Regions from separate parts of the Kitasatospora sp. NPDC002227 genome, predicted to be linked through region 3. Evidence: riboswitches for the same ligand, from Rfam matches in the RefSeq annotation. Region 3 holds a riboswitch; each other region holds the start of a gene.
What was found. A riboswitch is a leader RNA that binds a small molecule or an ion and turns the genes downstream of it on or off. The one in region 3 is predicted to bind cobalamin.

Region 1 (10,167 bases), on a different contig from region 3:
CGGTCCGAGTCGTCCTTGGTCAGGTCGCCCTTCATGTACTTGGAGACGGAGTCCTTCCAGGAGTTCAGGCCCTTGATCGCCTCCGGGCTCTCCAGGGTGGCCTTCCACTTGCCGCCGTCCTGCTTGGCGATCTGGCCGCCCGCGTCCGCGACGTAGGACATCGCGGCGTACCAGTCACGGGAGGGCTGGTAGAAGGCGGAGAACTTGTCGCCCTGCTTGGCCTGGATCTTGTCCAGGGCCGCGGTCAGCTCGGCGTAGGTGGTCGGCACGGCGGTCACGCCGGCGTCGGCGGCGATGTCCTTGCGCCAGGTGGCCACTCGGGCACCGGCGTAGTACGGCACGCCGTAGGTCTTGCCGTTGTAGGTGGCGGAGGCCTTGAGGCCGTCCAGCCAGGCCGAGCTGTTCTCGAACTTCGAGGCGTCGAGCGGGGCCAGCGCGCCCTTGATCATGTAGGGCAGCATCTCGGTGTTGCCCATCTCGACCACGTCCGGCACCTGGTCGGTGGCCAGGACCGAGTCCAGCTTCGGGTTCTTGTCCTTCCAGCCGTAGTACTCGTGGTTGATCTTGATGCCCGGGTACTTGGCGGTCAGCGCGTCGTCCGCGGACTTGACCAGGTCGGGCCAGTTCTGCTGGGCGTCGACGGTCAGCCAGACGGTGAGCGCGGTGGGCTTCGCGTCCGCCGCGGCGCCGTCCTTCTTGGCGTCCGAACCACAAGCCGCGAGGCCGACGACCATTGCTGCGACGCCGACCGCCGCGATGAGCTGACGCTTCACGCCATCCTCCTGGGGATGCCTGGTGTTTTGAGAACAGCCCCCATCGGCGGCAGCGACATACCCGCACAATTCGGCAGGAATTGGCATCGCGGAGCCATGGGACGGGGTTGGAATTCATGGTGTGGTCAACAGAGGTGTAGACCAGATGCCTGGAGCTTGGCCTAGACCAATGGGCGTGTCAACGGCTCCGGGGTTGATCAGTGCCACCCGTTATCAAGCCGACACCGCTCCTGCCTCATCGTGTGATGCGCTCCCCGTTCACCTGGCATACGTGCAACGATGTGTGCCGTTAACAAGGCGGCGGGGCCTGGGGAAGGCCCCGCGAGTAGCGGGAGAAACGGCACATGACCAGCGACGGGGGCAGCGCAGCCCAGGTGAGCGACCCCCAGGCGAAGAGCCTCCCGGGGCAGTCGGCGGCCGACCAGACCGCCCGGGTGCCCAAGTACTACGGCCTCAAGCGCCACCTGCTGCAGCTGACCGAGACCCAGCCGGCCGGCACCCCCGTCCCGCCCGAGCGCGCGCTGGCCGCCCAGTTCGACACCTCCCGCACCACCGTCCGGCAGGCCCTGCAGGAGCTGGTCGTCGAGGGCAGACTCGAGCGGATCCAGGGCAAGGGCACCTTCGTCGCCAAGCCCAAGGTCGCCCAGGCGCTCCAACTCACCTCCTACACCGAGGACATGCGGGCCCAGGGCCTGGAGCCCACCTCCCGGCTGATCGAGATCGGCTACGTCACCGCCGACGACCGTCTCGCCCCGCTGCTCGACATCAAGCCCGGCAGCCGGGTGCTGCGGATCGAGCGCCTGCGCCTGGCCAACGGCGACCCGATGGCGATCGAGGTCGCGCACCTCTCCGCCAAGCGCTTCCCCGCGCTGCGCCGCAACCTCGCCAAGCACAACTCCCTCTACACCGCGCTGCGCGAGGTCTACGGCGTCACCGTCGCCGAGGCCGAGGAGACCATCGAGACCACCCTGGCCAACCCGCGCGAGGCCGGCCTGCTCGGCTCCGACCTGGGCCTGCCGATGCTCCAGCTCTCCCGGCACTCCTTCGACGCCGAGGGGGCGCCCGTGGAGTGGGTGCGCTCCATCTACCGCGGCGACCGCTACAAGTTCATCACCCGCCTGCAGCGCCCCGAGCAGTAGGCCTTCCGACCGGCCGGACCTGACAGCGCCGCACCCGACATCGGGGAGATTCGGCGAAACCTAGTGACACGGATCACTCCGTTTCACTAGGTTTCACGCCGTACTGATCACCGAGCCGGAGGTGCCCACCATGGCGTCCGCACCCGAACCGTCGGCCGCCGTGCCGGTGGTGACCCCTGAACGCGTCCTGGCGGTGATCAGCCTGGCCGTGCCGGTGGTCGCCCTGCTCTGGGTCTCCTCCTACGCCAAGCTGGAGCCGAAGATCGGCGGGGTGCCGTTCTTCTACTGGTACCAGATCATGTGGATCCCGCTCTCCGCGGTCTTCACCTGCGCCGCCTACCTCCTGCTGAACCGGGACGAGAAGAACCGCAAGGCCGCGAAGGCGGGTGACGACCAGTGAGGCACGGCGTCAACGTCACCGCCCTGGTGGTGTTCATCCTCTTCTTCCTGCTCGTCACCGTGATGGGCTTCTTCGCCGCCCGCTGGCGCAAGGCGGACAACGCCCTGCACCTGGACGAGTGGGGGCTCGGCGGCCGCAGCTTCGGCACCTGGGTGACCTGGTTCCTGCTCGGCGGCGACCTCTACACCGCGTACACCTTCATCGCCGTCCCGGCGGCGGTCTACGCGGGCGGTGCGGCCGGCTTCTTCGCGGTGCCGTACACGATCATCGCGTACCCGCTGGTCTTCCTCTTCCTGCCCCGGCTCTGGTCGGTGGCCCGGGTGCGCGGCTACGTCACCCCGGCCGACTTCGTGCGCGGGCGGTACGGCTCCAAGGGCCTCTCGCTGGCCGTGGCGCTCACCGGCATCCTGGCCACCATGCCGTACATCGCGCTCCAGCTGGTCGGCATCCAGGCGGTGCTCGACACCCTCGGGGTCGGCGGCGGTGAGAACGCCAACTGGTTCGTCAAGGACCTGCCGCTCTTCCTGGCCTTCGCCGTGCTCGCGGCCTACACCTACTCCTCCGGCCTGCGGGCGCCCGCGCTGATCGCGTTCGTCAAGGACACCCTGGTCTACATCGTGATCATCGTCGCGGTGATCTACATCCCGCTGCGGCTCGGCGGCTACGGCCACATCTTCGACAGCGCGGCGGCCAAGTTCAGCGCGCTCAACCCGGCCACCCACAAGCCGGTCGGCTCGATGGTGACGGGCCCCTCGGCGCAGTGGACGTACGCCACCCTCGGGCTCGGCTCGGCCATGGCGCTGTTCATGTACCCGCACACCGTCACCGGCGTGCTGGCCGCCAAGTCCCGCAACACCGTGCGCCGCAACATGGCGATCCTGCCCGCCTACTCGCTGATGCTCGGCCTGCTCGCGCTGCTCGGCTTCATGGCGATCGCGGCCGGGGTCGGCAAGGGCGTCAAGGGCTACAACGCCCAGCTGGCGGTGCCGCAGCTGTTCGACAGCCTCTTCCCGGACTGGTTCACCGGTGTGGCCTTCGCCGCGATCGGGATCGGCGCCCTGGTGCCGGCCGCCATCATGTCGATCGCCGCGGCGAACCTCTTCACCCGCAACATCTACAAGGAGTTCCTGAAGCCGGACGCCACGCCGGAGCAGGAGACCAAGGTCGCCAAGCTCGCCTCGCTGCTGGTGAAGGTCGGCGCGCTGGTCTTCGTGCTCAGCATGGACAAGCAGGTCGCCATCAACTTCCAGCTGCTCGGCGGCCTGTGGATCCTGCAGACCTTCGTCACGATCGTCGGCGGCCTGTTCACCCGCTGGTTCCACCGCTGGGCCCTGCTGGCCGGCTGGGCGGTCGGCATGGCGTACGGCACCTGGCAGGCGTACAACATCGCCTCGCCCGCCACCAAGCACTTCGGCGGCAACAGCACCAAGATCCCCGTCATCGGCGAGATCGGGTACATCGGCGTCACCGCCTTCGCGCTCAACCTCGCCGTCGCCGTGGTCCTGACGCTGGTCCTGAAGGCGGCCAAGGCCCCCGAGGGCCCCGACGAGACCACCCGGGCGGACTACACCGCCGACTACGACGACCAGGCCGTCAAGGACGCCCCCGCGCCCGCCATAGCGCACTGACGCCGGGGCCGGGCCGGCTCCCGCGCCACCCGACGCCACCCGGGCGCACTCCCCCGCCCCCGCGCGCGCCCTGTGATCGCGCCGTCTCCTCCCTCAACACTGGAGGAGGCGGCGCGATCATCTTTTCGTACGCCACCCAGTCCGGTTGCCGCCCGGCCCGGGCAACACCCGGCCCGGGTACCGCCCGGCCCGGGCACCGACCAACGGGGAGAGACCAGCCATGGCAGAACCGCAGACCGTCGTCGACACCGCCCCCGCCCTCAACGGCCACCGGCCCGGGCCGGCCCGTCCGCTGCCCTCGGTGCTGATCGCCACCCGGCACGGCGAGAGCACGGCCAACGTCGAGTTCGCGCTCGCCGCCGAGACGGGGGCCCTGACGGTGCCGATCACCTGCCGGGACGCCGACATCCCGCTCTCCCTGCAGGGCCGCAGCCAGGCCCAGCGGCTCGGCGAGTGGTGGGCCGCCCTGCCGCCCGCCGACCGGCCGCGCTCGGTCTGGTGCTCGCCGTACCTGCGCACCGCCGACACCGCCCGCACCGCCCTGGCCCAGGCCTCCGGGCTCGGCGCCGTCCCGGTCGGCCTGCCGGTCCGCTTCGACGAACGGCTGCGGGACAGAGAGCTCGGCGTCCTGGAGATGCTCACCCAGGCCGCGATCGAGAAGGAGCACCCCGCCGAGGCCGCCCGGCGCCGCAAGATGGGCGAGCTCTACTACCGCCCGCCCGGTGGCGAGTCCTTCCTGGACGTCGCCCTGCGGGTGCGCAGCTGCCTGCGCGACATCTGCGAGGAGGAGGCCGGCCACCCCGTCCTGATCGTCTCCCACGACTGCCCGGTCCTGATGCTCCGCTACGTCCTCGACCGCCTCACCGAGCCCGAGCTCCTCGCCCTGCCGCCCGTCCGCAACTGCTCCACCAGCCTCTGGCGCTCCGACGGCACCCGCCTGGGCCCCGAGCAGTGGAACGCCGTGGACCACCTCTAGGACGCCGTCCCGAAGGTGCGGCGGTAGGCCTGGGGGGTGGTGCCGAGCCAGCGGGTGAAGTGGTGGCGCAGGGTGGCGGCGTTGCCGAAGCCGCTGCGGGCGGCGACCGAGTCGACCGGCTCGGTGGTGCCCTCGAGGAGGCGCTGGGCGTGCAGCAGGCGCTGGTTGGTGAGCCAGCGGTGCGGGGTGGTGCCGGTCTCCTGCTGGAAGCGCCGGGCGAAGGTCCGGGGGGACATGTGCGCCCGGGCGGCGAGCTGGTCCACCGTCAGCTCCTCGTCCAGGTGGTGGCGCAGCCACTCGAGCAGGCCGCCCAGCGAGTCCGCCGAGCACTCCGGCAGCGGGCGGGCTACGAACTGGGCCTGCCCGCCGTCCCGGTGCGGGGCCACCACCATCCGCCGGGCGATCCCCCGGGCCACCTCGGCCCCCTGCAGCTTGCGCACCAGGTGCAGGCAGGCGTCGATCCCGGCCGCCGTCCCGGCGGAGGTGATGACCGGGTCCTCGTCCACGTAGAGCACGTCCGGCTCGACCGTGGTGGCGGGGTACAGCGCGGCCATCCTGTCGGCGTGCCGCCAGTGCGTGGTGGAGCGGCGCCCGTCGAGCAGCCCGGCGGCGCCGAGCAGGTAGGAGCCGTTGCAGATCGACAGCACCCGGGAGCCGCGCGCCACCACGGCCCGCAGGGCCGCCAGGAGCGGCTCGGGGTAGCTCTCCCGGATGCCGGTGGCGGCGGCGATGACCAGATCGGCCTCGGCGAGGCGCTCGACCCCGTACGGCACGTCCACGCTGAAGCCGGCGTGGGTGCGCAGCAGCCCGGGCCGGTCGGAGGCGAGCGCGAAGTCGTACACCGGCAGCCCGTCGTCGCTGCGGTCCAGGCCGAAGACCTCGCAGGCCACCCCCAGCTCGAAGGGGTGCACCGGCTCGAGCACCACGGCGACCACGTTCTTCAGCGCGGGGTTCAGCGGGGGGTTCGGCATGGGCCCAGGATGCCACTGGCAGGATATCGATGCAATCGGTCATTCCTGCCACTCGTCCGGATCCGCGCCACGGACGAGGCTGGAGGCATGACCTCGATCACGCAGTTCCTGCCCCTGCTCGCCGTCCTCGCCGGCTTCGGCCTCCTCGGCACCCTGGTCGGCCGCGACGTCGACCGCCTGGCCCGGCTCGGCCGGGACAACCGGCACCGCCCGACGGGCTACCCGACGGAGTCGAACACATCTTCGGGCACAATGTCCGGATGGACATCGTCATCCGCCCGGCCCGCGAGGAGGACCTCGAGGGCGCCGGAGCCGTCACCGTCGAGGCGTTCGTCGGCGATGGCCACACCGACCCCGACAGCCCGTACGTCGAGCTCCTCCGGGACGCCCGCCGCCGCCTCGCGGAGGCCGAGCTGTTCGTCGCCGTCGACGGCGCCGGCCACGTGCTCGGCTGTGTGACCTTCGCCTCCGGCGGCACCGAATGGGCGGACATCGCCGAGCCGCACGAGGGCGAGATCCGGATGCTCGCGGTGGGCTCGGCGGCCCGCGGGAGAGGCGTCGGCGAGGCCCTGGTCCGGGCCTCGATCGCCCGCTCCCGGGAGCTCGGACTGACCGCCATGGCCTTCTCCACCCGGCCCTCGATGACGGCCGCACACCGGCTCTACGAGCGGGTCGGCTTCCGCCGGACCCCCGAGCGGGACTGGGCCCCGCGCCCCGGGATCGACCTGCTCACGTACGGTCTGACCTTCGACGATCCGGTGATCTGACGGGCCGTACGGTGGCTCCGAGCTACCAGCCGACCACGACACGCGGCACTACATCTGGGGTCGCATCCGACCTCCGCCACAACATGTATGCTCACTCTCGCTGTCGAAGCAGGGGAACCCAGTGAAAGTCCGGGACTGCCCCGCAGCGGTGAGCTGCGCACCCCTACGGGCGCGCCGTAAGTCCGATGACCTGCCGACGGTGTGCACACGGCTTCCCCGCAGGCGCCTTGCAGCACTGAGTCACGTCCGGGCCTCGCGGGCGGGCCGGGGGGTCTGAAACGCGCGCGCTCGAACGAGCGCGCCGCGCCGCGTTCCCCTGTGCCCAGGCGGCCCTGGCGACCACGTCGTTCCGCCGCCGCCAGGAGAGCGCCTTGACCATCGCAGCAGTTGCCCTGCCGTCCCAGGGTTCCGCCGATCACGACCAGACCGACCCCGGTGCTGCGCTCCTGCGGCTGCTGACCGACCGCAGTGTCGACCTCCCCCAGGTGGACCCCGGCCACGTCGCCGCCGCCGCCCTGCGCGGCCGCCACGCGGGCTCCGACTTCGCCGAGCTGCGCTCTCTGGCCGTCGAGGCCGCCGCCTCGATGATCGCCGAGGACCCGCAGTACTCGAAGCTGGCCGCCCGCCTGCTCGCCCTGGAGATCGCCGACGAGGCCGTGAGCCAGGGCGCCGTCTCCTTCTCCGCCTCGATCGCCGTCGGCCACGCCGAGGGCCTGATCGGCGACACCACCGCCGCCTTCGTCGCCAAGCACGCCGACAGCCTGGACGAGCTGATCGACCAGCGGGGCGACGACCGCTTCGAGTACTTCGGCCTGCGCACCGTGCAGTCCCGCTACCTGCTGCGCCACCCGATCACCCGCAAGGTGATCGAGACCCCGCAGCACTTCCTGCTCCGCGTCGCCTCGGGCCTGGCCGTCGGCGACTCCGAGACGGCCGTCCGCGAGGTCGCCGAGCTGTACGCGCTGATGAGCGCGCTCTCCTACCTGCCCTCCTCGCCGACGCTGTTCAACTCCGGCACCAAGCACCCGCAGATGTCCAGCTGCTACCTGCTGGACTCCCCGCTGGACAACCTGGACTCGATCTACTCGCGCTACGCGCAGATCGCCCGCCTGTCCAAGCACGCCGGCGGCATCGGCCTGTCCTACAGCCGCATCCGCTCGCGCGGCTCGCTGATCCGCGGCACCAACGGCAAGTCCAACGGCATCGTGCCGTTCCTGCGCACCCTCGACTCCTCGGTCGCCGCCGTCAACCAGGGCGGCCGCCGCAAGGGCGCGGCCTGCGTCTACCTGGAGACCTGGCACGCGGACATCGAGGAGTTCCTCGAGCTGCGCGACAACACGGGCGAGGAGGCGCGGCGCACCCACAACCTGAACCTCGCCCACTGGATCCCGGACGAGTTCATGCGCCGCGTGAACGCCAACACCGACTGGTCGCTGTTCTCCCCGGCCGACGTGCCCGAGCTGGTCGACCTCTGGGGCGCCGACTTCGACGCCGCGTACCTGAAGGCAGAGGCCGAGGGCAAGGCCGTCCGCACCATCCCGGCGCAGACCCTGTACGCCCGGATGATGCGCACCCTGGCGCAGACCGGCAACGGCTGGATGACCTTCAAGGACGCCTCCAACCGCGCCGCCAACCAGACCGCCGTGCCCGGCCGCACCGTGCACTCCTCCAACCTGTGCACCGAGATCCTCGAGGTCACCGACGACTCCGAGACGGCCGTCTGCAACCTCGGCTCGGTCAACCTCGGCGCCCACGTCGCCGCCGGCGCCACCGCCGCCGACCTGCTGGGCGCGATGGACTGGGAGCGCCTGGACGCCACCGTCCGCACCGCCGTCACCTTCCTCGACCGCGTGGTGGACATCAACTTCTACCCGACCCCCGAGGCCGGCGCGTCCAACTCGCGCTGGCGCCCGGTGGGCCTGGGCGTGATGGGCCTGCAGGACGTCTTCTTCAAGCTCCGCCTGGACTTCGACTCCGCCGAGGCCAAGCAGCTCTCCACCCTGATCGCCGAGCGCATCATGCTGACCGCCTACGAGCGCTCCAGCGAGCTCGCCGAGCAGTTCGGGCAGCACCCGGCCTACGCCGAGACCCGCGCCGCCCGCGGCCAGCTGCACATCGACCACTTCGACACCGCTCCGGCCTGGGCCGACCGCTGGGACGCCCTGCGCACGAAGATCGCCGAGACCGGCCTGCGCAACTCCCTGCTGCTCGCCATCGCGCCGACCGCGACGATCGCCTCGATCGCCGGTGTGTACGAGTGCATCGAGCCGCAGGTCTCCAACCTGTTCAAGCGCGAGACCCTCTCCGGCGAGTTCCTCCAGGTCAACCCGTACCTGGTCGCCGAGCTCAAGGAGCTGGGCGTCTGGGACGCGCAGACCCGCGACGCGCTGCGCGACTCCAACGGCTCGGTCCAGGACCTCAACTGGCTGCCCGCCGAGGTCCGCTCGCTCTACCGCACCGCCTGGGAGCTGCCGCAGCGCGCCCTGATCGACCTGGCCGCCGCCCGGCAGCCGTACATCGACCAGAGCCAGTCGCTCAACCTCTTCATGGCCGCCCCGACCATCGGCAAGCTCAGCTCGATGTACGCGTACGCCTGGAAGGTCGGTCTGAAGACCACCTACTACCTGCGCTCGCGCCCGGCCACCCGGATCGCCCAGGCCGCCTCGGGCACCGCCCGCGCCGCCGCGCCCGTGCCGGTCAACACCCCGACCATGACCCCGGAGGAGGAGGCAGCGCTCGCCTGCTCCCTGGAGAACCCCGAGTCCTGCGAGGCCTGCCAGTAATGCCGAACGACGACCGCAAGATGCTGCTCGACCCCGGTTTCGAGCTGACCCTGCGCCCGATGCGCTACCCGTCGTTCTACGACCGGTACCGTGACGCGATCAAGAACACCTGGACCGTCGAGGAGGTGGACCTGCACTCCGACGTCGCCGACCTCGCCAAGCTCAGCGAGGGCGAGCGGCACATGATCGGCCGGCTGGTCGCCTTCTTCGCGACCGGTGACTCGATCGTCGCCAACAACGTGGTGCTGAGCCTCTACAAGCACATCAACTCGCCCGAGGCCCGGCTCTACCTGTCCCGGCAGCTGTTCGAGGAGGCCGTGCACGTCCAGTTCTACCTGACGCTGCTCGACACCTACCTGCCCGACCCGGACGACCGCGCGGCGGCCTTCGCGGCGGTGGAGAACATCCCCTCCATCCACCAGAAGGCGCAGTTCTGCTTCAAGTACATGAACGCCGTCGACCACCTCGACTCGCTGCAGTCGAAGGACGACCGGCGCGCGTTCCTGCTCAACCTGATCTGCTTCGCCGCCTGCGTCGAGGGCCTGTTCTTCTACGGCGCCTTCGCCTACGTGTACTGGTTCCGCTCGCGCGGCCTGCTGCACGGCCTGGCCACCGGTACCAACTGGGTCTTCCGGGACGAGTCCATGCACATGGACTTCGCCTTCTCCGTCGTGGACACCGTCCGCGAGGAGGAGCCGGACCTCTTCGACGAGGAGATGGCCAAGCAGGT
Region 2 (10,167 bases), on a different contig from region 3:
TGGGGCCCTTCTGCTTACTGATGCCGCTGATAGTGCAACTGACTGCTGTGCCCTCAGTGACGCGAGGTGGGTGGCTGGCCGCGCCGTTCCCCGCGCCCCTGGATAGTGCAACTTACGCGCCACCTCGATGGACGCTGAAAGCGCTGCGCCTCGCCGCCCGGGCCACGGCCGGGTCGGGGTGGACGGAGCTGACGGCCGTCAGGACGGATGCGGCGCGGGGGTGGCCGGACTGGCGGGCCCGGTTGAAGAGGCGGACGGGCTCGCCGGCGGAGGCGCCCTCGACGTGGCCGACCAGCAGTTCCGTTTCGCCGTGGTCGAGGACGGCCGCGGCGGTGTCCACCCAGAGCCAGGCGGCGTCCTCGGCGGTCAGGACGTCGGAGGGCGAGATGCCCTCCTCCTCGGACTGCTCGGCCAGCCAGAGCAGGGCGTAGGGGCGCAGGACGGGGATCTCGACGGCCGCCCGGACGGCCTGCTCGGCGGTGCCGCCGGCGACCCGCAGGGCCTCGAAGGCGAGGCCGCGGCGCAGGGCGTCCTCGCCCTGGGCGGCGTCGAGCAGCTCGGCCACGGCGCGGTCCACCGGGCGGGCGGCGACCCAGGCGCGGTACTCGGCCCGGGCCGGGCCCGGGGTGTAGCGGGCGCAGGCGTCCAGGAGCTCCAGGGCGCTCTGCTCGATGTGGCCGGCCGCCGTCTGGGCGACGGTGCAGATCTCCTCCAGCTTGGCCCGCACGGCCCAGTGGCCCAGCGGGGAGAGCTCGGCGGCCTCGTCCCGGCGGACCACGGCGCCGACGGCCGCCAGGCCGTCCAGCATCCAGTCCAGGACGGCCGCCACGTCGGCGACGGCCGGCGGGGTGTCGACCTGCGGCTCGCGGCAGGTGCCGCGCACGGCGGAGACGGCCGAGGCGGCGTGCGGCACGGGCGAGAGCACCGCGGCGCCGGTGCCGGCGCCGTGGCGGCGCTCGTCCAGGCCCCGGCGGAGCAGCTCGAGCAGCTCGCTGTCGGCCACCGGGCCGGCCACCAGGTGCAGGAAGGAGAGCAGCTGCGGCGCCTGGTCCACGGCCTGCCCGGCGAGCACGGCGAAGACGCCGCGCAGCGGGGCGGGCGGGACGGGGGCGAGCAGCGTCCAGGCGTCGAAGAGTGCGGACCAGCCGCGGACCACGGCCTCGTCGTCGTGCTCCCAGGCGTGCAGGCGCCAGCCGGGGGCGGCGCCGCCGTCCCGGGCCTCCACCAGGCCGACCAGCAGGGCCTGGCCCCACGCCTTGGCGGCGGCGCCGACGGTCATGGCGAGGGCGCGCCCGGCCGCGCGGGCGTCCTCGGGGAGCAGTTCGCCCCGCTTGTCCACGCGCTCCAGCTCGCCCGCCCAGCGGGCGATCCTGACGGCGTCGGCGAGCATCCGCCGGGCCAGCGGAGCGAGCTCCGCGGGGGCGGGGAAGCCGTCCGGCACCGGCACCCGGCCGCGGCCGGGCTTGGCGGGCGTGCGGCGACGGGCCGGGCCGTCGGCCTGGCGGGGGCCGTCGGCACGGCGGGCCGCTCCGGGGAGACGGGTCACCGTCGCACCCGTACCGATCGTCGGCTGGAGCGGGGCATCACGGTCGCGCGGGTTCCGAGACGTCACGCCGTGCAGTCTTCCCCGTGCACCGGCCTTCTGTCACATCCGCCAACCGGCTTCTTTCGGCGCCAAGGCCGAACTGCCGCCGGAGATCGGGCAACACAGCGCAAACCGGGCCCTTGGCTGCCATGTCCACGCCATGAGCTGGTCAGGTTCTCGGTCAGGGCAGCGGGGTTCAGAGCAGCGGGGTGAGGAAGCGGCGCAGGGCCTCGGCGTACGCGTCGGGGTCGGCGTTCCAGAGGGCGGCGTGTTCGGCGTCCGGGACGGGGTGCAGGCTGACGAGCTCCTGGCGGTGGTGGGCGAGGGCGGCGGCGGCCTCGTACGGTGCGGAGGCGTCGGCCGGGCTGTGCAGCAGCAGAGTGGGGACGGTCAGGTCGGCGCCCGAGGCGAGGCGGGCGAAGCCGGCCAGGTCGACCCCGGTGCGGCCCTGGGCCGCGAGGGCGCCGAGCTCGGCGAGGGCGGCGGGCACCCCGGACCGGACAGCGTCCCGGCGGATGCTCGCGGACGGGTCGAGCACCGGCGAGTCGAGGACCAGGCCGGCGATCTTGTCCCGCCAGTCGGAGCGGGCCGCCGTCTGCAGCGCCATGGTCGCGCCCAGCGACCAGCCGTACAGCACGACCCGCCCGGCGCCGCTGTCCAGCGCGAGCCGCAGCGCCGCCTCGACGTCCCGCCACTCGGTCTCACCGAAGTGGCTCAGGCCGTCCGGGGAGGCCGGGGCGCCCTCGTCACCCCGGTAGGTGACGGTGAGGGTCGGCAGGCGCAGCGAGGCGAGGGTGGGGAGGGCCGGGAGGGCCTGCTCACGGCCCGCTCCCGGGCCGTGGACCAGGATCACCCAGGTGCCGCGTACGCCGGGCGTGAGCCAGGCCGGGAGCGGGCCGAGCTCGCCCACGGCGGTGGTCTCGGCGAAGTCCATCGCGAGCGCGGAGGTGGGGTCGCCGAGGAGCACCCGCGGGGTCATCCGCAGCTCCGTGCCGACGGCCAGGGTGCCGGCGTCGGCGCGCTCGAGGCGGCGGGTGACGCCCGCGGCGTCCGAGGCGAGGATCCCGCCGACCACGGCGTGGCCGTCCTCGCCCCACTCCAGCGCGTACCGCCCCGGGCGGGCGGAGTCGGGCGTCCGGGTCAGCGTCACGCGGCCCGGGCCCAGGGCCCGGACCTTCAGCACGGCGGGCGGGCGGACGGACTCCTGCTGGGCGGCGGCCGGGTTGACGGCCCCCTCGGAGAGCTTGCGGCCGAGCAGCAGGATCCCTGCTCCGGCGCCGGCGGCGGCGATGAAGGCGGCGGATTGCCAGCGCATGACGCTCCCTGGGAGTCGCTGGTGACGGACCGTTCGCACTCCATCCCACTACCGGGGGCCGGGGCCCGCCAGCCGGGGCGGCTGTTCAGGGGCCCGCCGGAGCCTCAGACCGGGATGTCGGTGTCGTGGCCCGCGAGGAGCTGCCAGAAGCGGTCGGGGAGCGGGGTGGTGGGGGCGGCGGCGGGGGTGCCCCAGGAGAGCGGGACCTGGTACTCGGACTGGAGGGCGGTCAGGACGGCGGTGAGGGCGGAGCGGGGGGCCGGGACCAGGCGGGCGAGGGGCCCCAGCTGGGCCTGCCAGCGGCCGTCGATGCTGCTGCGCAGGCACTGCTCGAACTCGTCCTGACGTCCGGTCACCCGGACCAGGCTCCGCAGGCCGATCCCGAGCACGTGGGCCAGGGTGTGGGTCTGCTCCTCGTCGCCGGACCAGCGGCCGATGGTCTCGGCCTTCGCGTAGGCCGCGAGCGAGAGCCCGAGCCGCTGGGCCGCCTGCTCCTGGGTGTACTCGCGGGCCACCCGGAAGTCCCGCAGGGTGGCCGGGGCTGCGCCCATCAGCTGGGCGGGCGGGCACCACAGGGCCCGCGCCAGCGCGACGAACTCCTCCTCGCTGGGCCGCAGCTCGCCGTTCTCCCAGCCGAGCACGTGCCCCGGCAGCAGCCGCACCCCGTGCGCCGCCATCCCCTCCGCCACCTGCCCCGGGGTGAGGCCTAGGCCGGCCCGGTGGGCCCGGGCGGCGGCCGGGGAGAAGGGGACGGGCGTGGGGGTGGCAGGAGGAAGCGGTCTGCGTCGCATACCTGGTGACCGTACGGGGGCCCCGCACGGCTCCCACAGCCGCTGAACACACGAACCCCGGCCCGCCGGGGCCCACCCGCCCCTGGCTGATCGCACAACCCTCGAGGGCCGAGCGGGCTCCGGTCTCGGAGATACTGACGGGTCATCGTCCGGCCCGCCGGGTGACCCAGCCCACCGTGACGGTTTGTTGACTCCCGGTCCGGGCGCGTGGTGGGATCTTTCAGCCAAACGGAGGCAAGGAGAGGAAGCCGGTGCGAGTCCGGCGCGGTCCCGCCACTGTCACCGGGCGCACGCGGAAGCGGCCCGGGAGCCAGGAGACTCTCACCTCCGGTTTCGTCGAGCCAGGGCGCGGACCCTGAGTGAGGACACCCGTCACCGTGGCGTACCTACCGCCGACCCCTCCCGCTGTGCGGTGCGCGCGTTGAGGCGGGGCACCGCCTTCGCGCTCGGCAGTGTGGTGGGGTACCTCGCCGACGTCCGTTTCGCCGACCCCAGGCGTGGCCACCCGGTGGCCGTCTTCGGCTCCGCCGCGCACCGGCTCGAGCAGGCCCTCTGGCGTGACCACCGCGGTGTGGGCGCCCTGCACACCGCCGTCTGCGTGGGCGGCGTCGCGGCCGGGGCCGCGCTGGCCGAGCGGGCGCTCGGGCGCCGGAAGGCCGGCCGCGCGCTGTTCGCCGCCGCCGCGACCTGGACGGTGCTCGGCGGCACCTCGCTGACCCGGGAGGCCCGGACCATCGGCGGCCACCTGCGCGCGGGCGACCTGACCGCCGCCCGGGAGCGCCTGCCGCACCTGTGCGGGCGGGACCCGAGCGGCCTGGACGAGGCGCAGATCGCGCGGGCCGTGGTCGAGTCGGTCGCGGAGAACACCGCCGACGCCGTGGTCAACGCGCTGATCTGGGGCGCGCTGGCCGGGGCGCCCGGCCTGCTGGCCTTCCGGGCCGTCAACACGCTGGACGCGATGGTCGGCCACCGCTCCCCCCGCCACCTGCGCTTCGGCTGGGCCGCCGCCCGCCTGGACGACGTGGCCGGCTGGCCCGGCGCCCGGCTCACCGCGCTGCTCGCCTGCGCCGCCGCGCCTTCGCCGGGCACCGCCTGGAAGGTCTGGCGCCGGGACGGCTCCTCCCACCCGAGCCCCAACGCCGGCCAGGCCGAGTCGGCCTTCGCGGGCGCGCTGGGCGTCCGCCTCGGCGGCACCCTGCAGTACGGCGAACGCGTGGAGCACCGGCCGGTGCTCGGCGGGGAGCTGCGGCCGGTGACGGTGGACGACGTGGAGCGGGCCTGTCAGCTCTCCCGCCGGGTGGGGGCGCTGGCGCTCGGTGTGACGGCGGTGGCTGCCGCGATGCTTAGGAGGAACAAGGGATGAGCGGCGCACTGCTGGTGGCGGGGACGACCTCGGACGCCGGGAAGAGCGTGGTGACGGCGGGCATCTGCCGCTGGCTGGCCCGGCAGGGGGTGCGGGTCGCGCCGTTCAAGGCGCAGAACATGTCGCTCAACTCCTTCGTGACGGCCGACGGCGCCGAGATCGGCCGCGCCCAGGCGATGCAGGCGGCGGCGGCCCGGATCGAGCCCGAGGCGGCGATGAACCCGGTGCTGCTCAAGCCCGGGGCGGACGGCCGCAGCCAGGTGGTGCTGCTCGGCAAGGCCGTCGCCGAGGTCGGCGCGCTGGACTACCGCGAGCGCAAGCCCGTCCTGCTCGAGCGCGCCCTGGAGTGCCTGGCCGACCTGCGGTCCCGGTACGAGGTGGTGGTCTGCGAGGGCGCCGGCTCCCCCGCCGAGATCAACCTGCGGGACCGGGACATCGCCAACATGGGCCTGGCGGTCGCCGCGAAGCTGCCCGTGGTGGTGGTCGGGGACATCGACCGGGGCGGGGTCTTCGCCGCGATGTACGGCACCCTGGCGCTGCTCTCCCCCGAGGACCAGCGGCACGTGGCCGGCTGGTTCGTCAACAAGTTCCGGGGCGACACCCGGCTCTTGGCCCCCGGGCTCGACATGCTGCACCAGCTGACGGGCCGTCCGGTGATCGGCACCCTGCCGATGCTGTCGGGCCTGTGGCTGGACGCCGAGGACTCGCTCGACCTGACCACGGTGGTCGACCGGGGCCTGGTCCAGGGCCCGTTCGGCGCCGACGTGCTGCGGGTGGCCGTGGTGCGGCTGCCGAGGCTCTCCAACTTCACCGACCTGGACGCCCTGGCCCAGGAGCCCGGTGTGCTGCTGCGCTGGGCCACCCGGCCCGAGGAGCTGGCCGACGCCGACCTGGTCGTGCTGCCCGGCTCCCGGGCCACCGTGGCGGACCTGGCCTGGCTGCGCGAGCGCGGCCTGGAGGCGCCGCTGCTCGCCCGGGCCGCCGAGGGGCGGCCGGTGCTCGGGGTCTGCGGCGGGTACCAGATGCTGGCTCAGGAGATCGTGGACCAGGTCGAGTCCAAGGCCGGGCGGGTGCCCGGGCTCGGGCTGCTGCCGACCCGGGTCGAGTTCGGCCGGGAGAAGGTCCTCGCCCGGCCGGTCGGCGAGGCGTACGGCGAGCGGGTGGAGGGGTACGAGATCCACCACGGGGTGGTGGCCGTGGAGGGCGGTTCTCCGTTCCTGGACGGCTGCCGGGAGGGGGCGGTGTGGGGCACCACCTGGCACGGCGCGCTGGAGAACGACGGCTTCCGCCGGGCCTTCCTGCGCGAGGTCGCCGAGCTGGCCGGCCGGGCCTTCGTCCCCGCGCCGGACACCTGCTTCGCCGCCGCCCGCGAGGAGCGCCTGGACCGCCTCGGCGACCTGATCGAGGAGCACGCCGACACCGACGCGCTGTGGAAGCTGATCGAGGGCGGGGTGCCCGCCGAGGGGCTGCCGTTCGTACCGCCGGGCGCGCCCCGGCCTCAGGAGAGCTGAATGACTGACGTCCGATACCCGTTCACCGCGATCGTCGGCATGGCCGACCTGCGGCTCGGGCTGCTGCTCAACGCGGTCTCCCCCGCCGTGGGCGGGGTGCTGGTGCGCGGTGAGAAGGGCACCGCGAAGTCGACCATGGTGCGCGCGCTCGCCGGGCTGCTGCCCGAGATCGCGACCGTCACCGGCTGCCGGTTCGCCTGCGACCCCGCCGGGGCGGACCCGCAGTGCCCGGACGGGCCGCACGCCGCCGCCTCCGGCACCGACCGGCCGGCCCACCTGGTGGAGCTGCCGGTCGGCGTCACCGAGGACCGGATCGTCGGCTCGCTCGACCTGGAGCGGGCACTCGCCGAGGGCGTCAAGGCGTACGAGCCCGGGCTGCTCGCCAAGGCGCACCGGGGTGTGCTCTACATCGACGAGGTGAACCTGCTGCAGGACCACGTGGTGGACCTGCTGCTCGACGCCGCCGCTATGGGCCGCTCGTACGTCGAGCGCGAGGGCGTCTCGGTGCGGCACGCCGCGCGCTTCCTGCTGGTCGGCACCATGAACCCCGAGGAGGGCGAGCTGCGGCCTCAGCTGCTCGACCGCTTCGGCCTGACCGTCGAGATCGCCGCCACCCGGGAGCCGGGCGAGCGGGCCGAGGTGGTGCGGCGACGGCTCTCGTACGACGCCGACCCCGCTTCGTTCGCGGCCGCGTACCAGGCCGAGGAGGAGGCGCTGGCCGGGCGGATCACCACCGCTCGCGCGCTGCTGCCGCAGGTCGAGCTGACGGACCAGGCGCTGCGGCAGATCACCGCCGTCTGCGCGGCCTTCGAGGTGGACGGGCTGCGGGCGGACATCGTGATGGCCCGCACCGCCGTCGCGCTGGCCGCCTGGAACGGGCGGCTCGAGGTGCTCGAGGAGGACGTCCGCAAGGCCGCGCAGCTGGCGCTGCCGCACCGGCGGCGGCGCAACCCCTTCGACGCGCCAGGGCTGGACGAGGAGCAGCTGGACCGGACGCTGGCCGAGCACGCCGCTTCGGACGACTCCGCCGACGACGCGGCCCCGGAGGGCAGCGACCCTTTTGACCGAGCGGGGTCGGGGGAGGACGGCCCCGGCCCCGAAGGTCCTGACGGCCCGGAGGGCGGCGACGACGGCCCGGACGGTGGCCCGGACGGTGGCGGCGGCGGGGCTCCCGAGCCTTCGGCTCGCTCCGCGCCTGCCACACCCGAGGCCGGCCCGGAGGCTTCCGACGCTCCGCCGCCGGGCAGCGGTGCGCCCGCGCCCTCCGGGGGCCCGGTGGCGGCGGCCGGGGAGCCGTACCGGACCAGGCTGTTCAAGGTGCCCGGGACGGGCAAGGGTGCCCAGGGGCGCCGCTCCCCCGCCGAGACCGACGGCGGGCACACCATCCGCTCCCGGCGGCCGCAGGGCCTGCTGGCCCGGCTGCACCTGAGCGCGACGCTGCAGGCGGCCGCCCCGCACCAGGTGGCGCGCGGGCGGGCCTCGCGCGCCCTGGTGCTGCGCAAGGACGACTTCCGCGAGCAGGTGCGCCAGGGGCGGGAGTCGAACCTGGTGCTGTTCGTGGTGGACGCCTCCGGTTCGATGGCGGCCCGGCAGCGGATGACGGCCGTCAAGGGCGCCGTGCTCTCGCTGCTGATGGACGCCTACCAGCGCCGGGACAAGATCGGCCTGATCACCTTCCGCGGCTCGGGCGCCGAGCTGGCGCTGCCGCCGACCTCCTCGGTGGAGGTGGGCGCCGCCCGCCTGGAGCAGCTGCCGACCGGCGGCCGCACGCCGCTGGCCGCCGGTCTGCTGCGGGCCCATGAGGTGCTGCGGGTCGAGCGGATGCGGGACCCGCACCGCCGCCCGCTGCTTGTCGTGGTCACCGACGGCCGGGCCACCGGCGGCAAGGACGCGCTGGCCCGGGCCGGGCAGGCCGCCGGGCTGCTCGGCGCGCAGGGCATCGCCAGTGTGGTGCTCGACTGCGAGGCCGGGCCGGTCCGGCTCGGCCTGGCCCGCACCCTGGCGGGTCAACTCGGCGGCACCGCCGTCACCTTGGACGAGCTGCGCGCCGAGGGCGTGGCAGCACTGGTGCACGCGCACCGATCCGTTGGCAAGTTCGACCGAAAGGCTGCCTGAGCCATGCCGAAGGGCGTTCCCGAGTCCGTCCCCGACGACGGCCTGACCACCCGCCAGCGCCGTACCCTGCCGATCACCGCCGTGCACACCGGCCCCGGCAAGGGCAAGTCCACCGCCGCCTTCGGGATGGCGCTGCGGGCCTGGAACCAGGGCTGGTCCGTCGGGGTGTTCCAGTTCGTGAAGTCGGCCAAGTGGAAGGTCGGCGAGGAGAACGCGCTCAAGGTGCTCGGCGCGTCCGGCGAGGGCGGCAGCGTCGCCTGGCACAAGATGGGCGAGGGCTGGTCCTGGGTGCAGCGCTCCGCCGAGGCGGAGATCTCCAGCGAGGAGGCGGCCAAGGAGGGCTGGGAGCAGGTCAAGCGCGACCTCGCCGCCGAGACCTACCGCTTCTACGTGCTGGACGAGTTCACCTACCCGATGCACTGGGGCTGGGTGGACGTCGAGGAGGTCGTGCAGGTGCTCCGGGAGCGGCCCGGCAGCCAGCACGTGGTCATCACCGGCCGCTACGCGAAGGAGCCCCTGCTCGAAGTCGCCGACCTGGTCACCGAGATGACCAAGGTCAAGCACCCCATGGACGCCGGCCGCAAGGGCCAGCGCGGTATCGAGTGGTAGACCGGAAGCTCCGTTGAACATCCCCCGCCTCGTCATCGCCGCGCCCTCCTCGGGCGCGGGCAAGACCACCATCGCCACCGGCCTGATGGCCGCGCTCAGCGCGCGCGGCCTCAAGGTCTCCCCCCACAAGGTCGGCCCGGACTACATCGACCCGGGCTACCACGGGCTCGCCGCCGGGCGCCCCGGGCGCAACCTGGACGCCTTCATGTGCGGCGAGCAGCGGATCGCCCCGCTCTTCCACCACGGCGCGGCGGGGGCCGACATCGCGGTGGTCGAGGGCGTGATGGGCCTCTTCGACGGCGCTGCCGGGCGTGGGGAGCTGGCCTCCACCGCGCATGTCGCGAAGCTGCTGCGGGCGCCGGTGGTGCTGGTGGTCGACGCCTCCTCGCAGTCCCGGTCGGTGGCCGCGCTGGTGCACGGCTTCGCCTCCTGGGATCCGCAGGTGCGCCTGGCCGGGGTGATCCTCAACCGGGTCGCCTCCGACCGCCACGAGCAGCTGCTGCGGGAGGCGCTGGAGGAGGGGTCGGGGGTGCCGGTGCTCGGCGCCGTGCGGCGGGCTTCGTCCGTCGCGACGCCTTCTCGGCACCTCGGGCTGGTGCCGGCCGTCGAGCGCTCGGCCGAGGCGGTGGCGGCGGTCCGGGAGATGGGCGAACTGGTCGCCGCGTCGGTCGACTTGGACGCTGTGGTCGCGCTGGCGCAGAGCGCTCCTCCGCTGGGAGGGGCGGCCTGGTCGGCGGCCGAGGAGGTGTCCGCGGCGGCCGGGCGGCCCCGGATCGCGCTGGCCTCGGGGGCGGCGTTCTCGTTCTCGTACGCGGAGAACGCGGAGCTGCTGGCGGCGGCGGGGGCGGAGGTCGTGCCGTTCGATCCGCTGCGGGATT
Region 3 (10,167 bases):
CTTCCAGCCCTGGGACTTGGCCCAGCGGACGATCCGCACCGAGCCGGCGGTGGAGAGGTGGCAGACGTGCAGCCGGGCACCGATGTGGCTGGCGAGCAGCACGTCGCGGGCGATGATCGCCTCCTCGGCGACGGCAGGCCAGCCGCCGAGGCCGAGCTCGGCCGAGACGGTGCCCTCGTTCATCTGGGCGCCCTCGGTGAGCCGCGGCTCCTGGGCGTGCTGGGCGACCACGCCGTCCACGCTCTTGGCGAACTCCAGCGCGGCGCGCATCAGCGCGGCGTCGTCCACGCACTTGCCGTCGTCGGAGAAGACCGTCACGGCCGCCTCGGACCGGTGCATGGCGGCCAGCTGGGCGAGCTCCTTCCCCTCCAGACCGACGGTGACGGCACCGACCGGGTGCACGTCGCAGTAGCCCGACTCCCGGCCGAGCCGCCGGACCTGCTCGACCACGGCGGCGTTGTCGGCGACCGGGGTGGTGTTGGCCATCGCGTGCACGGCGGTGAACCCGCCCTTGGCGGCGGCCTGGGTGCCGGTGAGGACGGTCTCGGCGTCCTCCTTGCCGGGCTCGCGCAGGTGGGTGTGCAGGTCGACCAGGCCGGGCAGGGCGATCAGACCGTGCGCGTCGATCTCGATGTCTGCCTCGGCGCTCAGGCCGGCGCCGATCTGCTCGATGACGCCGCCGTCGATCAGGATGTCCTGCGGGGCGCCGCCGAGGAGCTGGGCGTTGCGGATCAGGTAGCTGCTCACAGCGAGGTCTCCGGGAGGGGGTTGGTGCGGGAGGAAAGGGCGCAGGGGGCGGAGCTCAACTGCGCGGCTCGGCGGCCAGGGCCTGCGAGGAGCGGGCCGCGTAGTCGCGGTCGCCGACCAGGACGGCGTCGCGGCCGTCGATGTCGGCCAGGCGCACCTGGACGGCCTCGCGGAGCGAGGTGGGGAGGTTCTTGCCCACGTAGTCGGCCCGGATCGGCAGCTCGCGGTGGCCCCGGTCGACCAGCACGGCCAGCTGCACGGCGCGCGGGCGGCCGATGTCGCTGAGGGCGTCCAGGGCGGCGCGGATGGTGCGCCCGGAGAAGAGCACGTCGTCCACCAGCACGACCAGCTTGCCCTCGATCCCGCCGGGCGGGACTTCGGTGTGCTCCATGGCGCGGGCGGGCTTGAGCTGGAGGTCGTCCCGGTACATCGTGATGTCGAGGGTGCCCAGCGGGATGTCGCGGCCGGTGATCTGCGCGAGCTTGTCGTGCAGGCGGCGGGCGAGGTGGACACCGCGGGTGTGGATACCGAGGAGGACGACGTCCTCCGCGCCCTTGGCGCGTTCCACGATCTCGTGCGCGATCCGGGTGATCACCCGGGCGACGTCGGTCGCGTCCAGTACCTGGCGCGGCGGACGCGGGTCGTCAGCGCGTGGAGTCATACCTGTGGTCATGCCGAAGCCGACCTCCTTCCCCGCCTCACGGGACGGGCCTTAAAGGATGTCTGGGGGACGCCCCCGGCGCACCGGAAGCTTCCGCACATCCTAACAGTGCGTCTCCGTCGAGTTGCGTTCGCACGACTGCACCATTCGGCTTGACGCAACTACCTCACTCTACGTAACCTCACAGTGAGTTACGAGACGGCCGTCCGACCCACCGGTAGCACGGCAGGCGGCGGTCCACCCGACCACCGGGCTCGTGGCCCACTCAACGCGAAGCAATCTCGTCCGGGGAGACCAATGTCCAGCGACTACGCGAAGCAACTCGGGGGCAAGCTCCGAGCGATCCGCACACAGCAGGGTCTCTCCCTGCACGGCGTCGAGGAGAAGTCCCAGGGTCGCTGGAAGGCCGTCGTCGTCGGCTCCTACGAGCGTGGCGACCGTGCGGTCACGGTGCAGCGGCTTGCCGAGCTCGCGGAGTTCTACGGCGTCCCGGTCCAGGAGCTGCTGCCCGGCGGCACCCCGGGCGGTGCGGCCGAGCCGCCGCCGCGCCTGGTGCTCGACCTGGAGAGACTGACCCAGGTCCCCTCCGAGAAGGCCGGCCCGCTGCAGCGCTACGCGGCGACCATCCAGAGCCAGCGCGGCGACTACAACGGCAAGGTCCTCTCCATCCGCCAGGACGACCTGCGCACCCTCGCCGTGATCTACGACCAGTCGCCCTCGATCCTCACCGAGCAGCTGATCAGCTGGGGCGTCCTCAACCCGGACGCCCGCCGCGCGGTGCGCGACGAAGACGCGAGCTGAACCTTCCGCAGAAACGTTCAGCTCATCAGGGGCGCGGGGAACTGCGCTGCCAACCAAGCACCTCCGTGCACGGTTGCGCGCGCCGTTCCCCGCGCCCCCAGTGGTTTCAGCACACAGTTCCGAGCGGAAACCCCGGAGCGGCCAGCTCCGTCACCGCCGGCGTGTAGTCGTACCCCCCGCTCTGCCAGGCCCAGGCCACCTGCCGGTACTCCCCGCAGGAGCTCCCGCCGCCCTGCGTACCGGTGAGCACCGCCAGCCCCGGCAGCTCGCGGGCCAGGCCCGCACAGAGCACGGCACATACCAGGTCCAGGTCCTCGTCGTTCAGCCGCACCACCCCGTCCTCCCAGTGCAGCACCCGGGCCTGCGCCTCCAGCCGCCCGCCCGGCGCCTCCACCACGCACCGGAAGGTGAACGCCCCGTACCCGGCCCCCACCAGCATCCGCCGGAAGATCTCCGCCCCCTGCTGGTACGCCTGCCGGACGTCCTGCGGCTGCCGCTCCTGCGCCCCGCCGAGCAGCCCGCCCTCGAGCAGCAGGTCGGCGTGGAGCAGCGTGAGCCCGTTCTCCCGGGCCCGGACCAGCCGGGGCACGAAGTCCCCGGCCAGCTCCTCGCCCTGGTACGGCAGCAGCTGGGTCTGCAGCGCCGGGTTGACCAGGTAACGGTCCCGCGCGGCCGGCTCGGCCGGGTCGAGTCCGTGCAGCAGGCAGAACTCCGCGAAGTCCTGCGGATGGAACATCCGCGCCTGCACCACCCCGAACGTCCGCTCCGCCTCGGCGAGCAGCACGGCGGTGTCCAGCAGGTAGCTGTCGTAGTCCGCCGCGTCGGTCAGCGTCCAGGCCCGGGCCCGCTCGAAGTCCTCCGCGCTGGTCAGGATGCCGGTCAGGAAGGCCTGGTCCTCGCGTCGACGGGCACCGGCGGGGCCGGCGCAGCGGGTGGTACGGGGGTTGCGGCCGTTGCGGGGCATCGGTGGCTCCTGGTGCTGGAGGTGGTACGGGGGGCGGCTGCGCCGCTGCCCCCTTCCTCCCCAGTCCACCGCCTCGCACACGCACCTGATGTCACAGCTGGGTAACCGAGGGTGACGAACAGCTGCCCGAGGGCGGGTCAGCCGCGCGGCGCCCGGGCCAGCTGGCGGGACTGCGCGACCAGGCGGCCGGTGGAGTCCCAGATCTCCGCGTCCTCCTCGAAGTACCCGTCAGCGAGGTTGCGGGTGGCGTGGCTGACGAGCAGCCAGCCCGGCGCGGGCTTGGCCCGCAGATGGACCGTCAGCTCGATGGTCGGCGCCCAGCCGGGCAGGCCGAGGTCGAAGGTGACCGGCGGGAGCGCGTCGGCGACCAGGAGCAGGCTGAGCGGGTCGGGCTCGCGCCCGTCGGCCAGCTTGAACCAGCCCTGGATGCGGCCCTCGCCCGAGGGCGCGCCGAGCGCCCAGCCGACGGTGGCCGGGTCGAGCCGCAGGTCGAAGCGCTCGAGCAGGGCGGCCTGCTCGATGAACTGCTTGGGCGCGTGCTCGACGCCGATGCACTGCTCCGGCAGCGGCATCTTCGGCGGGGTGGCGCTGGTGCGGATCTCGCCGCCTCGGCCGGCCAGGTCGCCGTAGGTGGCCAGCACCCGCAGCCGCTCCTCGCCGCCCTGGCGCAGCACTGCGGTGCCGGTCGACAGGCTCTTGCCGGTGCGCACCAGCTCGGTCTCCACGGTGGCCGGGCCGGCCACCGAGGCGGAGAGGTAGTAGCCGCTGATCGAGACCGGGTCGGGGTGCCCGTCCTCGCCGTGCCGCTGCGAGAGCGCATGGCCGGCCACCGCGAGCAGCAGCCCGCCGTTGATGCCGCCGCCGATCTGCCAGCCCGGGTCGAGCTCACCCTCGAAGTGCCCCGGCGCGGTCGGGGTGAGGGCAATGCCCCGGTCGAACTCGCTGCGGATCACGGTGGTCATGGGTGGTACGCCCTTCGCTCCAGGGATGTTACCGGTCGGTAGCCAACATACGCCAGCACCTTCCCAACCGGAACACACAGCCGGAACACGCGGCTGGAGCACAGCTGGAACACGCGAAGGCCGCCGGACCGAGCGGTCCGGCGGCCTTCGACGAAGGAGGGGCGTTCAGGCCCGGCGGATGGAGGGCTTGAGCTCCATGAACCGCGCCAGCAGGCCGTTGACGAAGGCCGGGGAGTCGTCCGTGGAGAACTCCTTGGCGATCTCGACGGCCTCGTCCAGGACGACCGCGTCCGGCGTGCCGTCCTCCCAGATCAGCTCGTACGCGCCCAGGCGCAGCACGTTCCGGTCCACGATCGGCATCCGGTCCAGCGTCCAGCCGACCGCGTACTGCGCGATGAGCTCGTCGATCCGACGCGCGTGCTGGCAATAGCCCTCGATCAGCTGCATGGTGTACTCGCCCACCTGCGGCGTGCCCTCGTCCGGCTTCGGGTCGCGCGCGCGGCCCACCCAGTCAGCGAGTACCCGCTGCGGGTCGACGTTACGGTGGTCGGCCTCGAAGAGGATCTGGAAGGCCCGGGTACGAGCCTTGCTACGTGCGGATGACACGATTACTTGACCCGGCCCAGGTAGCTGCCGTCGCGGGTGTCGACCTTGATCTTCTCGCCGGTGACGATGAAGAGCGGGACGGCGATCTCGGCGCCGGTCTCCAGGGTGGCCGGCTTGGAGCCACCGGTGGAGCGGTCGCCCTGGACACCCGGCTCGGTGTGGGAGATGACCAGCTCGACGGAGGCCGGGAGCTCGATGTAGATGGCGGCGCCCTCGTACATCGCGACCAGGGCCTCGAAGCCCTCGAGGAGGTACTTGGCGGCGTCGCCGACGACGGCGGGCTCGATCGTGATCTGGTCGTAGGTGTCCGTGTCCATGAACACGAAGTTCTCGCCGTCCTTGTAGGAGAACTGCATCCCACGCTTGTCGACGTTCGCGGTCTCGACCTTGGTGCCGGCGTTGAAGGTCTTGTCGACCACCTTGCCGGTCAGGACCTCCTTGAGCTTCGTGCGCACGAAGGCCGGGCCCTTACCGGGCTTGACGTGCTGGAACTCGACGACGGACCACAGCTTGCCGCCCTCCAGCTTGAGGACCATGCCGTTCTTGAGATCGTTCGTGGAAGCCACGGGCGCACTTACTCCTGGATATAGCTGTCAAGGAACCAAGGGGTTGCGGCCTGCTCCCCGCCGGGGCGGTTCACAGGGCGAGGAGCTCCTTGGTGGTAATGGTGAGCAGCTCGGGCCCGCCCTCTTCGAGAGGGCGCACCACGAGGGTGTCCTCGATCCGGACCCCGCCCTTGCCCGGGATGTGCACCCCGGGGCCGACGGTTACCGGCACGCGATTGTCCAGTTTACCCATGTCCGCGGGCCCCAGACGCGGCGCCTCCCGGATCTCGAGCCCGATCCCGTGGCCGAGTGGGTGTACGGAGCTCTCGCCATGGCCCGCGGCCTGGAGGATCTCGCGGGCCGCCTGGTCCGGCGCGTGCTGCGCGACCCCGGGGCCGAGCGCCTCGCGGGCGGCCCGCTGGGCCCGGAACACCAGCCGGTGCAGTTCGACCTGCCAGGGCGCGGGGGCCGCGCCGATCACGAAGGTGCGCGCGGTGGAGACGCCGTAGCCCCGGTACTGCGCGCCGAGCACCACGGTCAGGAAGTCGCCCTCCTCCACCCGGCGGTCGGTCGGCTGGTGGGCCTCCTGGCCGGAGTGGCTGCCGGTGCCGACCGAGACCGGGAAGGCCGCCCGGTCGGCGCCGTGGTCGATCATCCGGCGCTCCAGCTCCATCGCCAGGTGCCGCTCGGTGCGGCCGACCAGGATCGACTCCAGGAGCTCGCTCAGCGCCTGGTCGGCGATCTCCGCCGCGATCCGCAGATCGGCGATCTCGTGCTCGTCCTTGACCACCCGCAGCCGCTCGACGGCCGCCCCGAGGTCCTTCAACCGGACCCCTTCGGCCAGCCCGGCCACCTGCCGGTGCCGCAGCACGGTGAGGTCGTGCTCCTCCACCGCGAGGTCGCGCACCCCCAGCCGGGCGGCCGCCTCGGCGGCGGCCAGCGCGGTGTCCTGCCCGCCGCCCACCGGCAGCCGGGAGGCGTCCGGGTCGACCAGGTGCTCCCCGGTGTCGTCCGGCGGCAGGTCGTCGGGCAGGGCGAGCAGGGCGCGCTCCCTGGTCAGCAGCAGCGTGGCACCGCAGGGGGCGCAGCCGGTGAGGTAGCGGACGTTGGCGGCACGCGTGATCAGCGAGGCGTCCGCCCCGAGGGCACTGCAGTGCTCGCGCAGCCGCTCACGCCGGACCGCGTACGCATCAGCCATGCTCCCGAGCGTACGGAGGGTGGCGGCACCCCGCCTGTCAGGCGCGTCCCTCCTTGGCCTTGGCGGACCACCGGTGGTCGACCTTGGCCAGCTTCCAGTACCCGATCGCGATCGCCCAGACCACCACGAACAGGCCGACGATCGCGAAGCCCACGTTGTCCAGGCTCAGCTCGGAGATCCAACCCGTCACCGGGTCGGTCAGGTCGAACTTGTCGTGCGCCACGGTGACCAGTTCGATGGTGCCGATCACGAAGGCCACCGCGATGGAGAGGCCGGTGATGGTGAGGTTGTAGTAGACCTTGCGGACGGGGTTGGAGAAGGCCCACTGGTAGGCGAAGTTCATGAACGTGCCGTCCAGGGTGTCGAACAGGCTCATCCCCGAGGCGAACAGCAGCGGCAGGCAGACGATCGCGTACCAGGGCAGCCCGGCGGCGGCGCCCGAACCGGCCATCACCATCAGGGTCACCTCGGTCGCGGTGTCGAAGCCGAGGCCGAGCAGCATCCCGACGGGGTACATCTGGCCCGGGCGGGTGATCGAGCGGGTGGCGCGGCCGAGGATACGGTTCATGAAGCCGCGCGAGTTGAGGTGGCGCTCCAGCTCGGTCTCGTCGTACTCGCCGGACCGCATCGCGCGGTAGACCCGCAGGATGCCGGTCAGCGCGGCCAGGTTGAGCGCGGCGATCAGGTAGAGGAAGGCACCGGAGGTGGTGGTGCCGATCATCCCGAGCACCTTGTGGGTGGTGGACTCGTCGTCCATCAGGGTGCCCGCGAGCGCGGCGCCGCCGGCGACCAGACCGGCCATCACCACGACCATGCTGGAGTGGCCGAGGGCGAACCAGAAGCCGACCGAGACCGGGCGCTTGCCGTCGGCCATCAGCTTTCTGGTGGTGTTGTCGATCACGGCTATGTGGTCGGCGTCGAAGGCGTGCCGCATGCCCAGGGTGTAGGCCGTGATGCCGAGGCCGACGCCGAAGACCTGGGTGCCGACCTTGTAGTTGGCCGGGACGACCAGGAAGAACAGGGTGCCGAAGGCGGCCACGTGCATGGCCAGGATGACCAGCATCAGGCCCGTGGTACGGACGGTGTCCTCACGCTTCCAGCGGAAGCCGGTCTCGGTGGGCGCCGCCGTCGGGGCAGCACTGATTTCAGGCAGGGTCATCTGCGGTCACGCTCCAGCACCTCGTGGATCAACTCGTGAAGTGCCGTGGCCGGTCTCCTGGCTTACGGGTCGACGCACCCGCACCTGGCCTTCCCGGACGGTTGGCGTCCAGTGGCCTCCGTGCTGTTCGCACGGAGACGGTGCGGGTACTACCCGATCACAGTGGCGAGGGCCGCTCCGGACTGGGACCTTGATGGTCCGTCACCGGTCTTCCCGAGCACCACGGCGTGGAACACCGTAGGGGTGACCCGCCACCACCTGCAAGCCTGCACACCTGCGCAGGTGTTGCAGATCACCTGCCCCGGCGTGCGCCGGGCGCTGGGGTCCGTCCGGCGGGACACGTCGGATGGCGTGCCCCGGCGGCGACCGCCCGGCGGGACCCGCCGGACAGACCCCGGATGAGAGAATCTCCGGCATGCACCTCGTCCCCGCCGACCGCGCGAACCACCGGACCATCGACGGCCACCGCGTCTGCGAGGCCATCGCCGCCATCGGTGATGCCGAGCACGTCCAAGCCTGGGCCGAACGCTTCTCCCTGCTGGCCGATCCCGGGCGCCTCTCGCTGCTCCTCGCCCTGCACGAGACCGGCCCGCTGGCCGTCTCCGACCTCGCCGTCGCCACCGGCATGAAGGACCCGGCCGTCTCCCAGGCCCTGCGCCTGCTCCGCGCCGGCGGTCTGGTCACCGGCGACCGGGACGGCCGGATCGTCCGCTACCGCCTGATCGACCCGGCCGTCGCCGAGGTGCTCGCCCACGGCGTCCTCGGCTACCGGGAATGAATGTTCATTCCAGCCGACGCCGGGGTCCTCGCCCCCGGCGCCCCGGCTGCTGGGAATGAACATTCATTCCGCCCGTCGCCAAGGCCCTCGCCCGCACGGCACCCCGGGCCATCCGGAATGAACATTCATTCCGCCATTCCACCCGACGCTAAATGCTTCGTCAGACCACCCGCCCGCTCCGTACGGTGATCCGATGCAGACCGTTGAGCTGACCTGCGATCCCGTGTTCGACGCCGCCGTCCGTGAGGTCTGGCAGCAGCTGGACGAAGGCGGCGTGGCCAGCCTGGCCCGGAACACCCACCCGACCCACCGGCCGCACCTGACCCTCGCCGCCTGCGGGAGCGTCCCGGTGGCCGCGCTGGCCCGGGTGGACGAGCTGATCGCGGAGGCCCTGCCGCTGCCGGTGCGGCTCACCGGGCTGCTCTCGTTCAGCGCGCGCAGCCGCCGCCGGGTGCTGTCCTGGTCGGTCGTGCCCGGTTACGAGCTGGTGCGCCTGCACCACCGGATCTGGCAGGAGCTGGCCGAGGCCGCCCAGCCCGGCTCAGCCCAGCCCAGCCCCTACTACCTGCCCGGCCGCTGGTCCCCGCACCTGGGCCTCACCCGGCGGCTCGAACCCGCCGAGCTCGCCCTGGCCCACCACCTGCTGGGCCGGCTGCCCGACCTCACCGGCAGCTTCGACGCCGCCCGCAGCTACGACACCTGCACCGGCCTCACCACGCCGCTGGGCGCGGCGCCGCCAGCAGTCCGTCCAGCGAGCGCTTGAACGCCGCCACAAAAGCCTTCCGAGTCCCGTCCCCCACCAGCTCCAGCGACAGGTACGGGTTGAGGTCCTCCAGCTCCACCAGCAGCAGCTCGCCCTCCCGCGTGCGGCAGGCGTCGACCCGCTGGATGCCGTGCGACAGCCCGTTCCACGCCACGAACCGGCGGGCGAAGGCGAGGTCGGCGCCCGTCGGCGCGTACGGCTCCAGCCGCCAGCGGGCCTCCTGGTCCGGGGCGTACAGGGCGTACTGGAACTCCTGGTCCACGAAGTAGAACGAGACCTCGTACGTGAAGTCGATCCTCGGCTGCACCAGCATCCCGGTCACCTCCCGGGCGCCCTTCGCGACCACCTCCAGGCCGATCGAGTCGGCCCCCTGCACCGGCTTCACCACGTACTCGGGCACCTCCGGCAGGCCCGCCCAGCTGCCCTCGGCGGTCGGGATCACCGGGTACCCGGCGGCGGTGAGCTCGAGCAGGTACCGCTTGCCCGCCATGTCGGCCTTGCCGTCCAGCGGGTTGTAGACGCGTATCCGCTCCCGGCGGGCCCGCGCCACGAACTCCACGTACGCCGCCCGGTGGTGCAGCACCGGCCCGCTGTTGCGGATCACCACCGCGTCCGCCCCGGCCATCCGCCCGGCCACCTCCGTCGGGTGGCAGGGCTCGACCGTGAAGTCGGCGCGCAGCTGCTCGATCAGCCACCGGTCCTCGGCACCGTAGTCACGGCCCTTGGCGGGGTAGTCGAAGTCGGTGACGTACAGCAGGCTGGCTCGTGACATGCGTGGACCCTAACGCTGCTGGCAGCGGGGGCACCAGAACAGATTCCGGGCCGCGTGCTCCTCCGTCCGGACCTCGGTGCCGCAGACCAGGCAGGGCATGGCGGCCCGGCGGTAAACGTAGACCTCGCCGCCGTGGTCGTCCACCCGGGGCGGGCGGCCCATCGCCTCGGGGGTGTGCTCGGGGCGGACGGTGTCGATCCGGCCGGCGCCG

Region 1: linked by a shared signal. The riboswitch ahead of ABT095_RS02080 (ribonucleoside-diphosphate reductase subunit alpha) and the one ahead of nicT (Nickel transporter NicT) in region 3 are both predicted to bind cobalamin.
Region 2: linked by a shared signal. The riboswitch ahead of ABT095_RS06545 (cobalamin biosynthesis protein) and the one ahead of nicT (Nickel transporter NicT) in region 3 are both predicted to bind cobalamin.

Annotation. Positions count from the first base shown of each region.
Region 1 is NZ_JBEOWY010000002.1:27,830-37,996, forward strand. It holds gene ABT095_RS02040 (extracellular solute-binding protein) at 1-773, opposite strand, end outside; gene ABT095_RS02045 (GntR family transcriptional regulator) at 1,118-1,912, shown strand; gene ABT095_RS02050 (DUF3311 domain-containing protein) at 2,043-2,312, shown strand; gene mctP (monocarboxylate uptake permease MctP) at 2,309-3,940, shown strand; gene ABT095_RS02060 (histidine phosphatase family protein) at 4,161-4,916, shown strand; gene ABT095_RS02065 (helix-turn-helix domain-containing protein) at 4,913-5,887, opposite strand; gene ABT095_RS02070 (hypothetical protein) at 5,927-6,094, opposite strand; gene ABT095_RS02075 (GNAT family N-acetyltransferase) at 6,148-6,654, shown strand; cobalamin riboswitch at 6,736-6,866, shown strand; gene ABT095_RS02080 (ribonucleoside-diphosphate reductase subunit alpha) at 7,026-9,437, shown strand; gene ABT095_RS02085 (ribonucleotide-diphosphate reductase subunit beta) at 9,437-10,167, shown strand, end outside.
Region 2 is NZ_JBEOWY010000005.1:99,736-109,902, forward strand. It holds gene ABT095_RS06530 (hypothetical protein) at 113-1,612, opposite strand; gene ABT095_RS06535 (alpha/beta hydrolase family protein) at 1,782-2,900, opposite strand; gene ABT095_RS06540 (helix-turn-helix domain-containing protein) at 3,005-3,691, opposite strand; cobalamin riboswitch at 3,886-4,031, shown strand; gene ABT095_RS06545 (cobalamin biosynthesis protein) at 4,113-5,054, shown strand; gene ABT095_RS06550 (cobyric acid synthase) at 5,051-6,565, shown strand; gene ABT095_RS06555 (putative cobaltochelatase) at 6,566-8,680, shown strand; gene cobO (cob(I)yrinic acid a,c-diamide adenosyltransferase) at 8,684-9,289, shown strand; gene ABT095_RS06565 (cobyrinic acid a,c-diamide synthase CobB) at 9,303-10,167, shown strand, end outside.
Region 3 is NZ_JBEOWY010000034.1:19,456-29,622, reverse strand. It holds gene ABT095_RS26205 (dihydroorotase) at 1-747, opposite strand, end outside; gene pyrR (bifunctional pyr operon transcriptional regulator/uracil phosphoribosyltransferase PyrR) at 803-1,408, opposite strand; gene bldD (transcriptional regulator BldD) at 1,706-2,209, shown strand; gene ABT095_RS26190 (DUF8829 domain-containing protein) at 2,316-3,173, opposite strand; gene ABT095_RS26185 (thioesterase family protein) at 3,311-4,135, opposite strand; gene nusB (transcription antitermination factor NusB) at 4,301-4,741, opposite strand; gene efp (elongation factor P) at 4,744-5,307, opposite strand; gene ABT095_RS26170 (aminopeptidase P family protein) at 5,378-6,484, opposite strand; gene nicT (Nickel transporter NicT) at 6,522-7,643, opposite strand; cobalamin riboswitch at 7,674-7,883, opposite strand; gene ABT095_RS26160 (ArsR/SmtB family transcription factor) at 8,059-8,421, shown strand; gene ABT095_RS26155 (2'-5' RNA ligase family protein) at 8,615-9,184, shown strand; gene ABT095_RS26150 (ATP-grasp domain-containing protein) at 9,132-9,956, opposite strand; gene ABT095_RS26145 (Fpg/Nei family DNA glycosylase) at 9,966-10,167, opposite strand, start outside.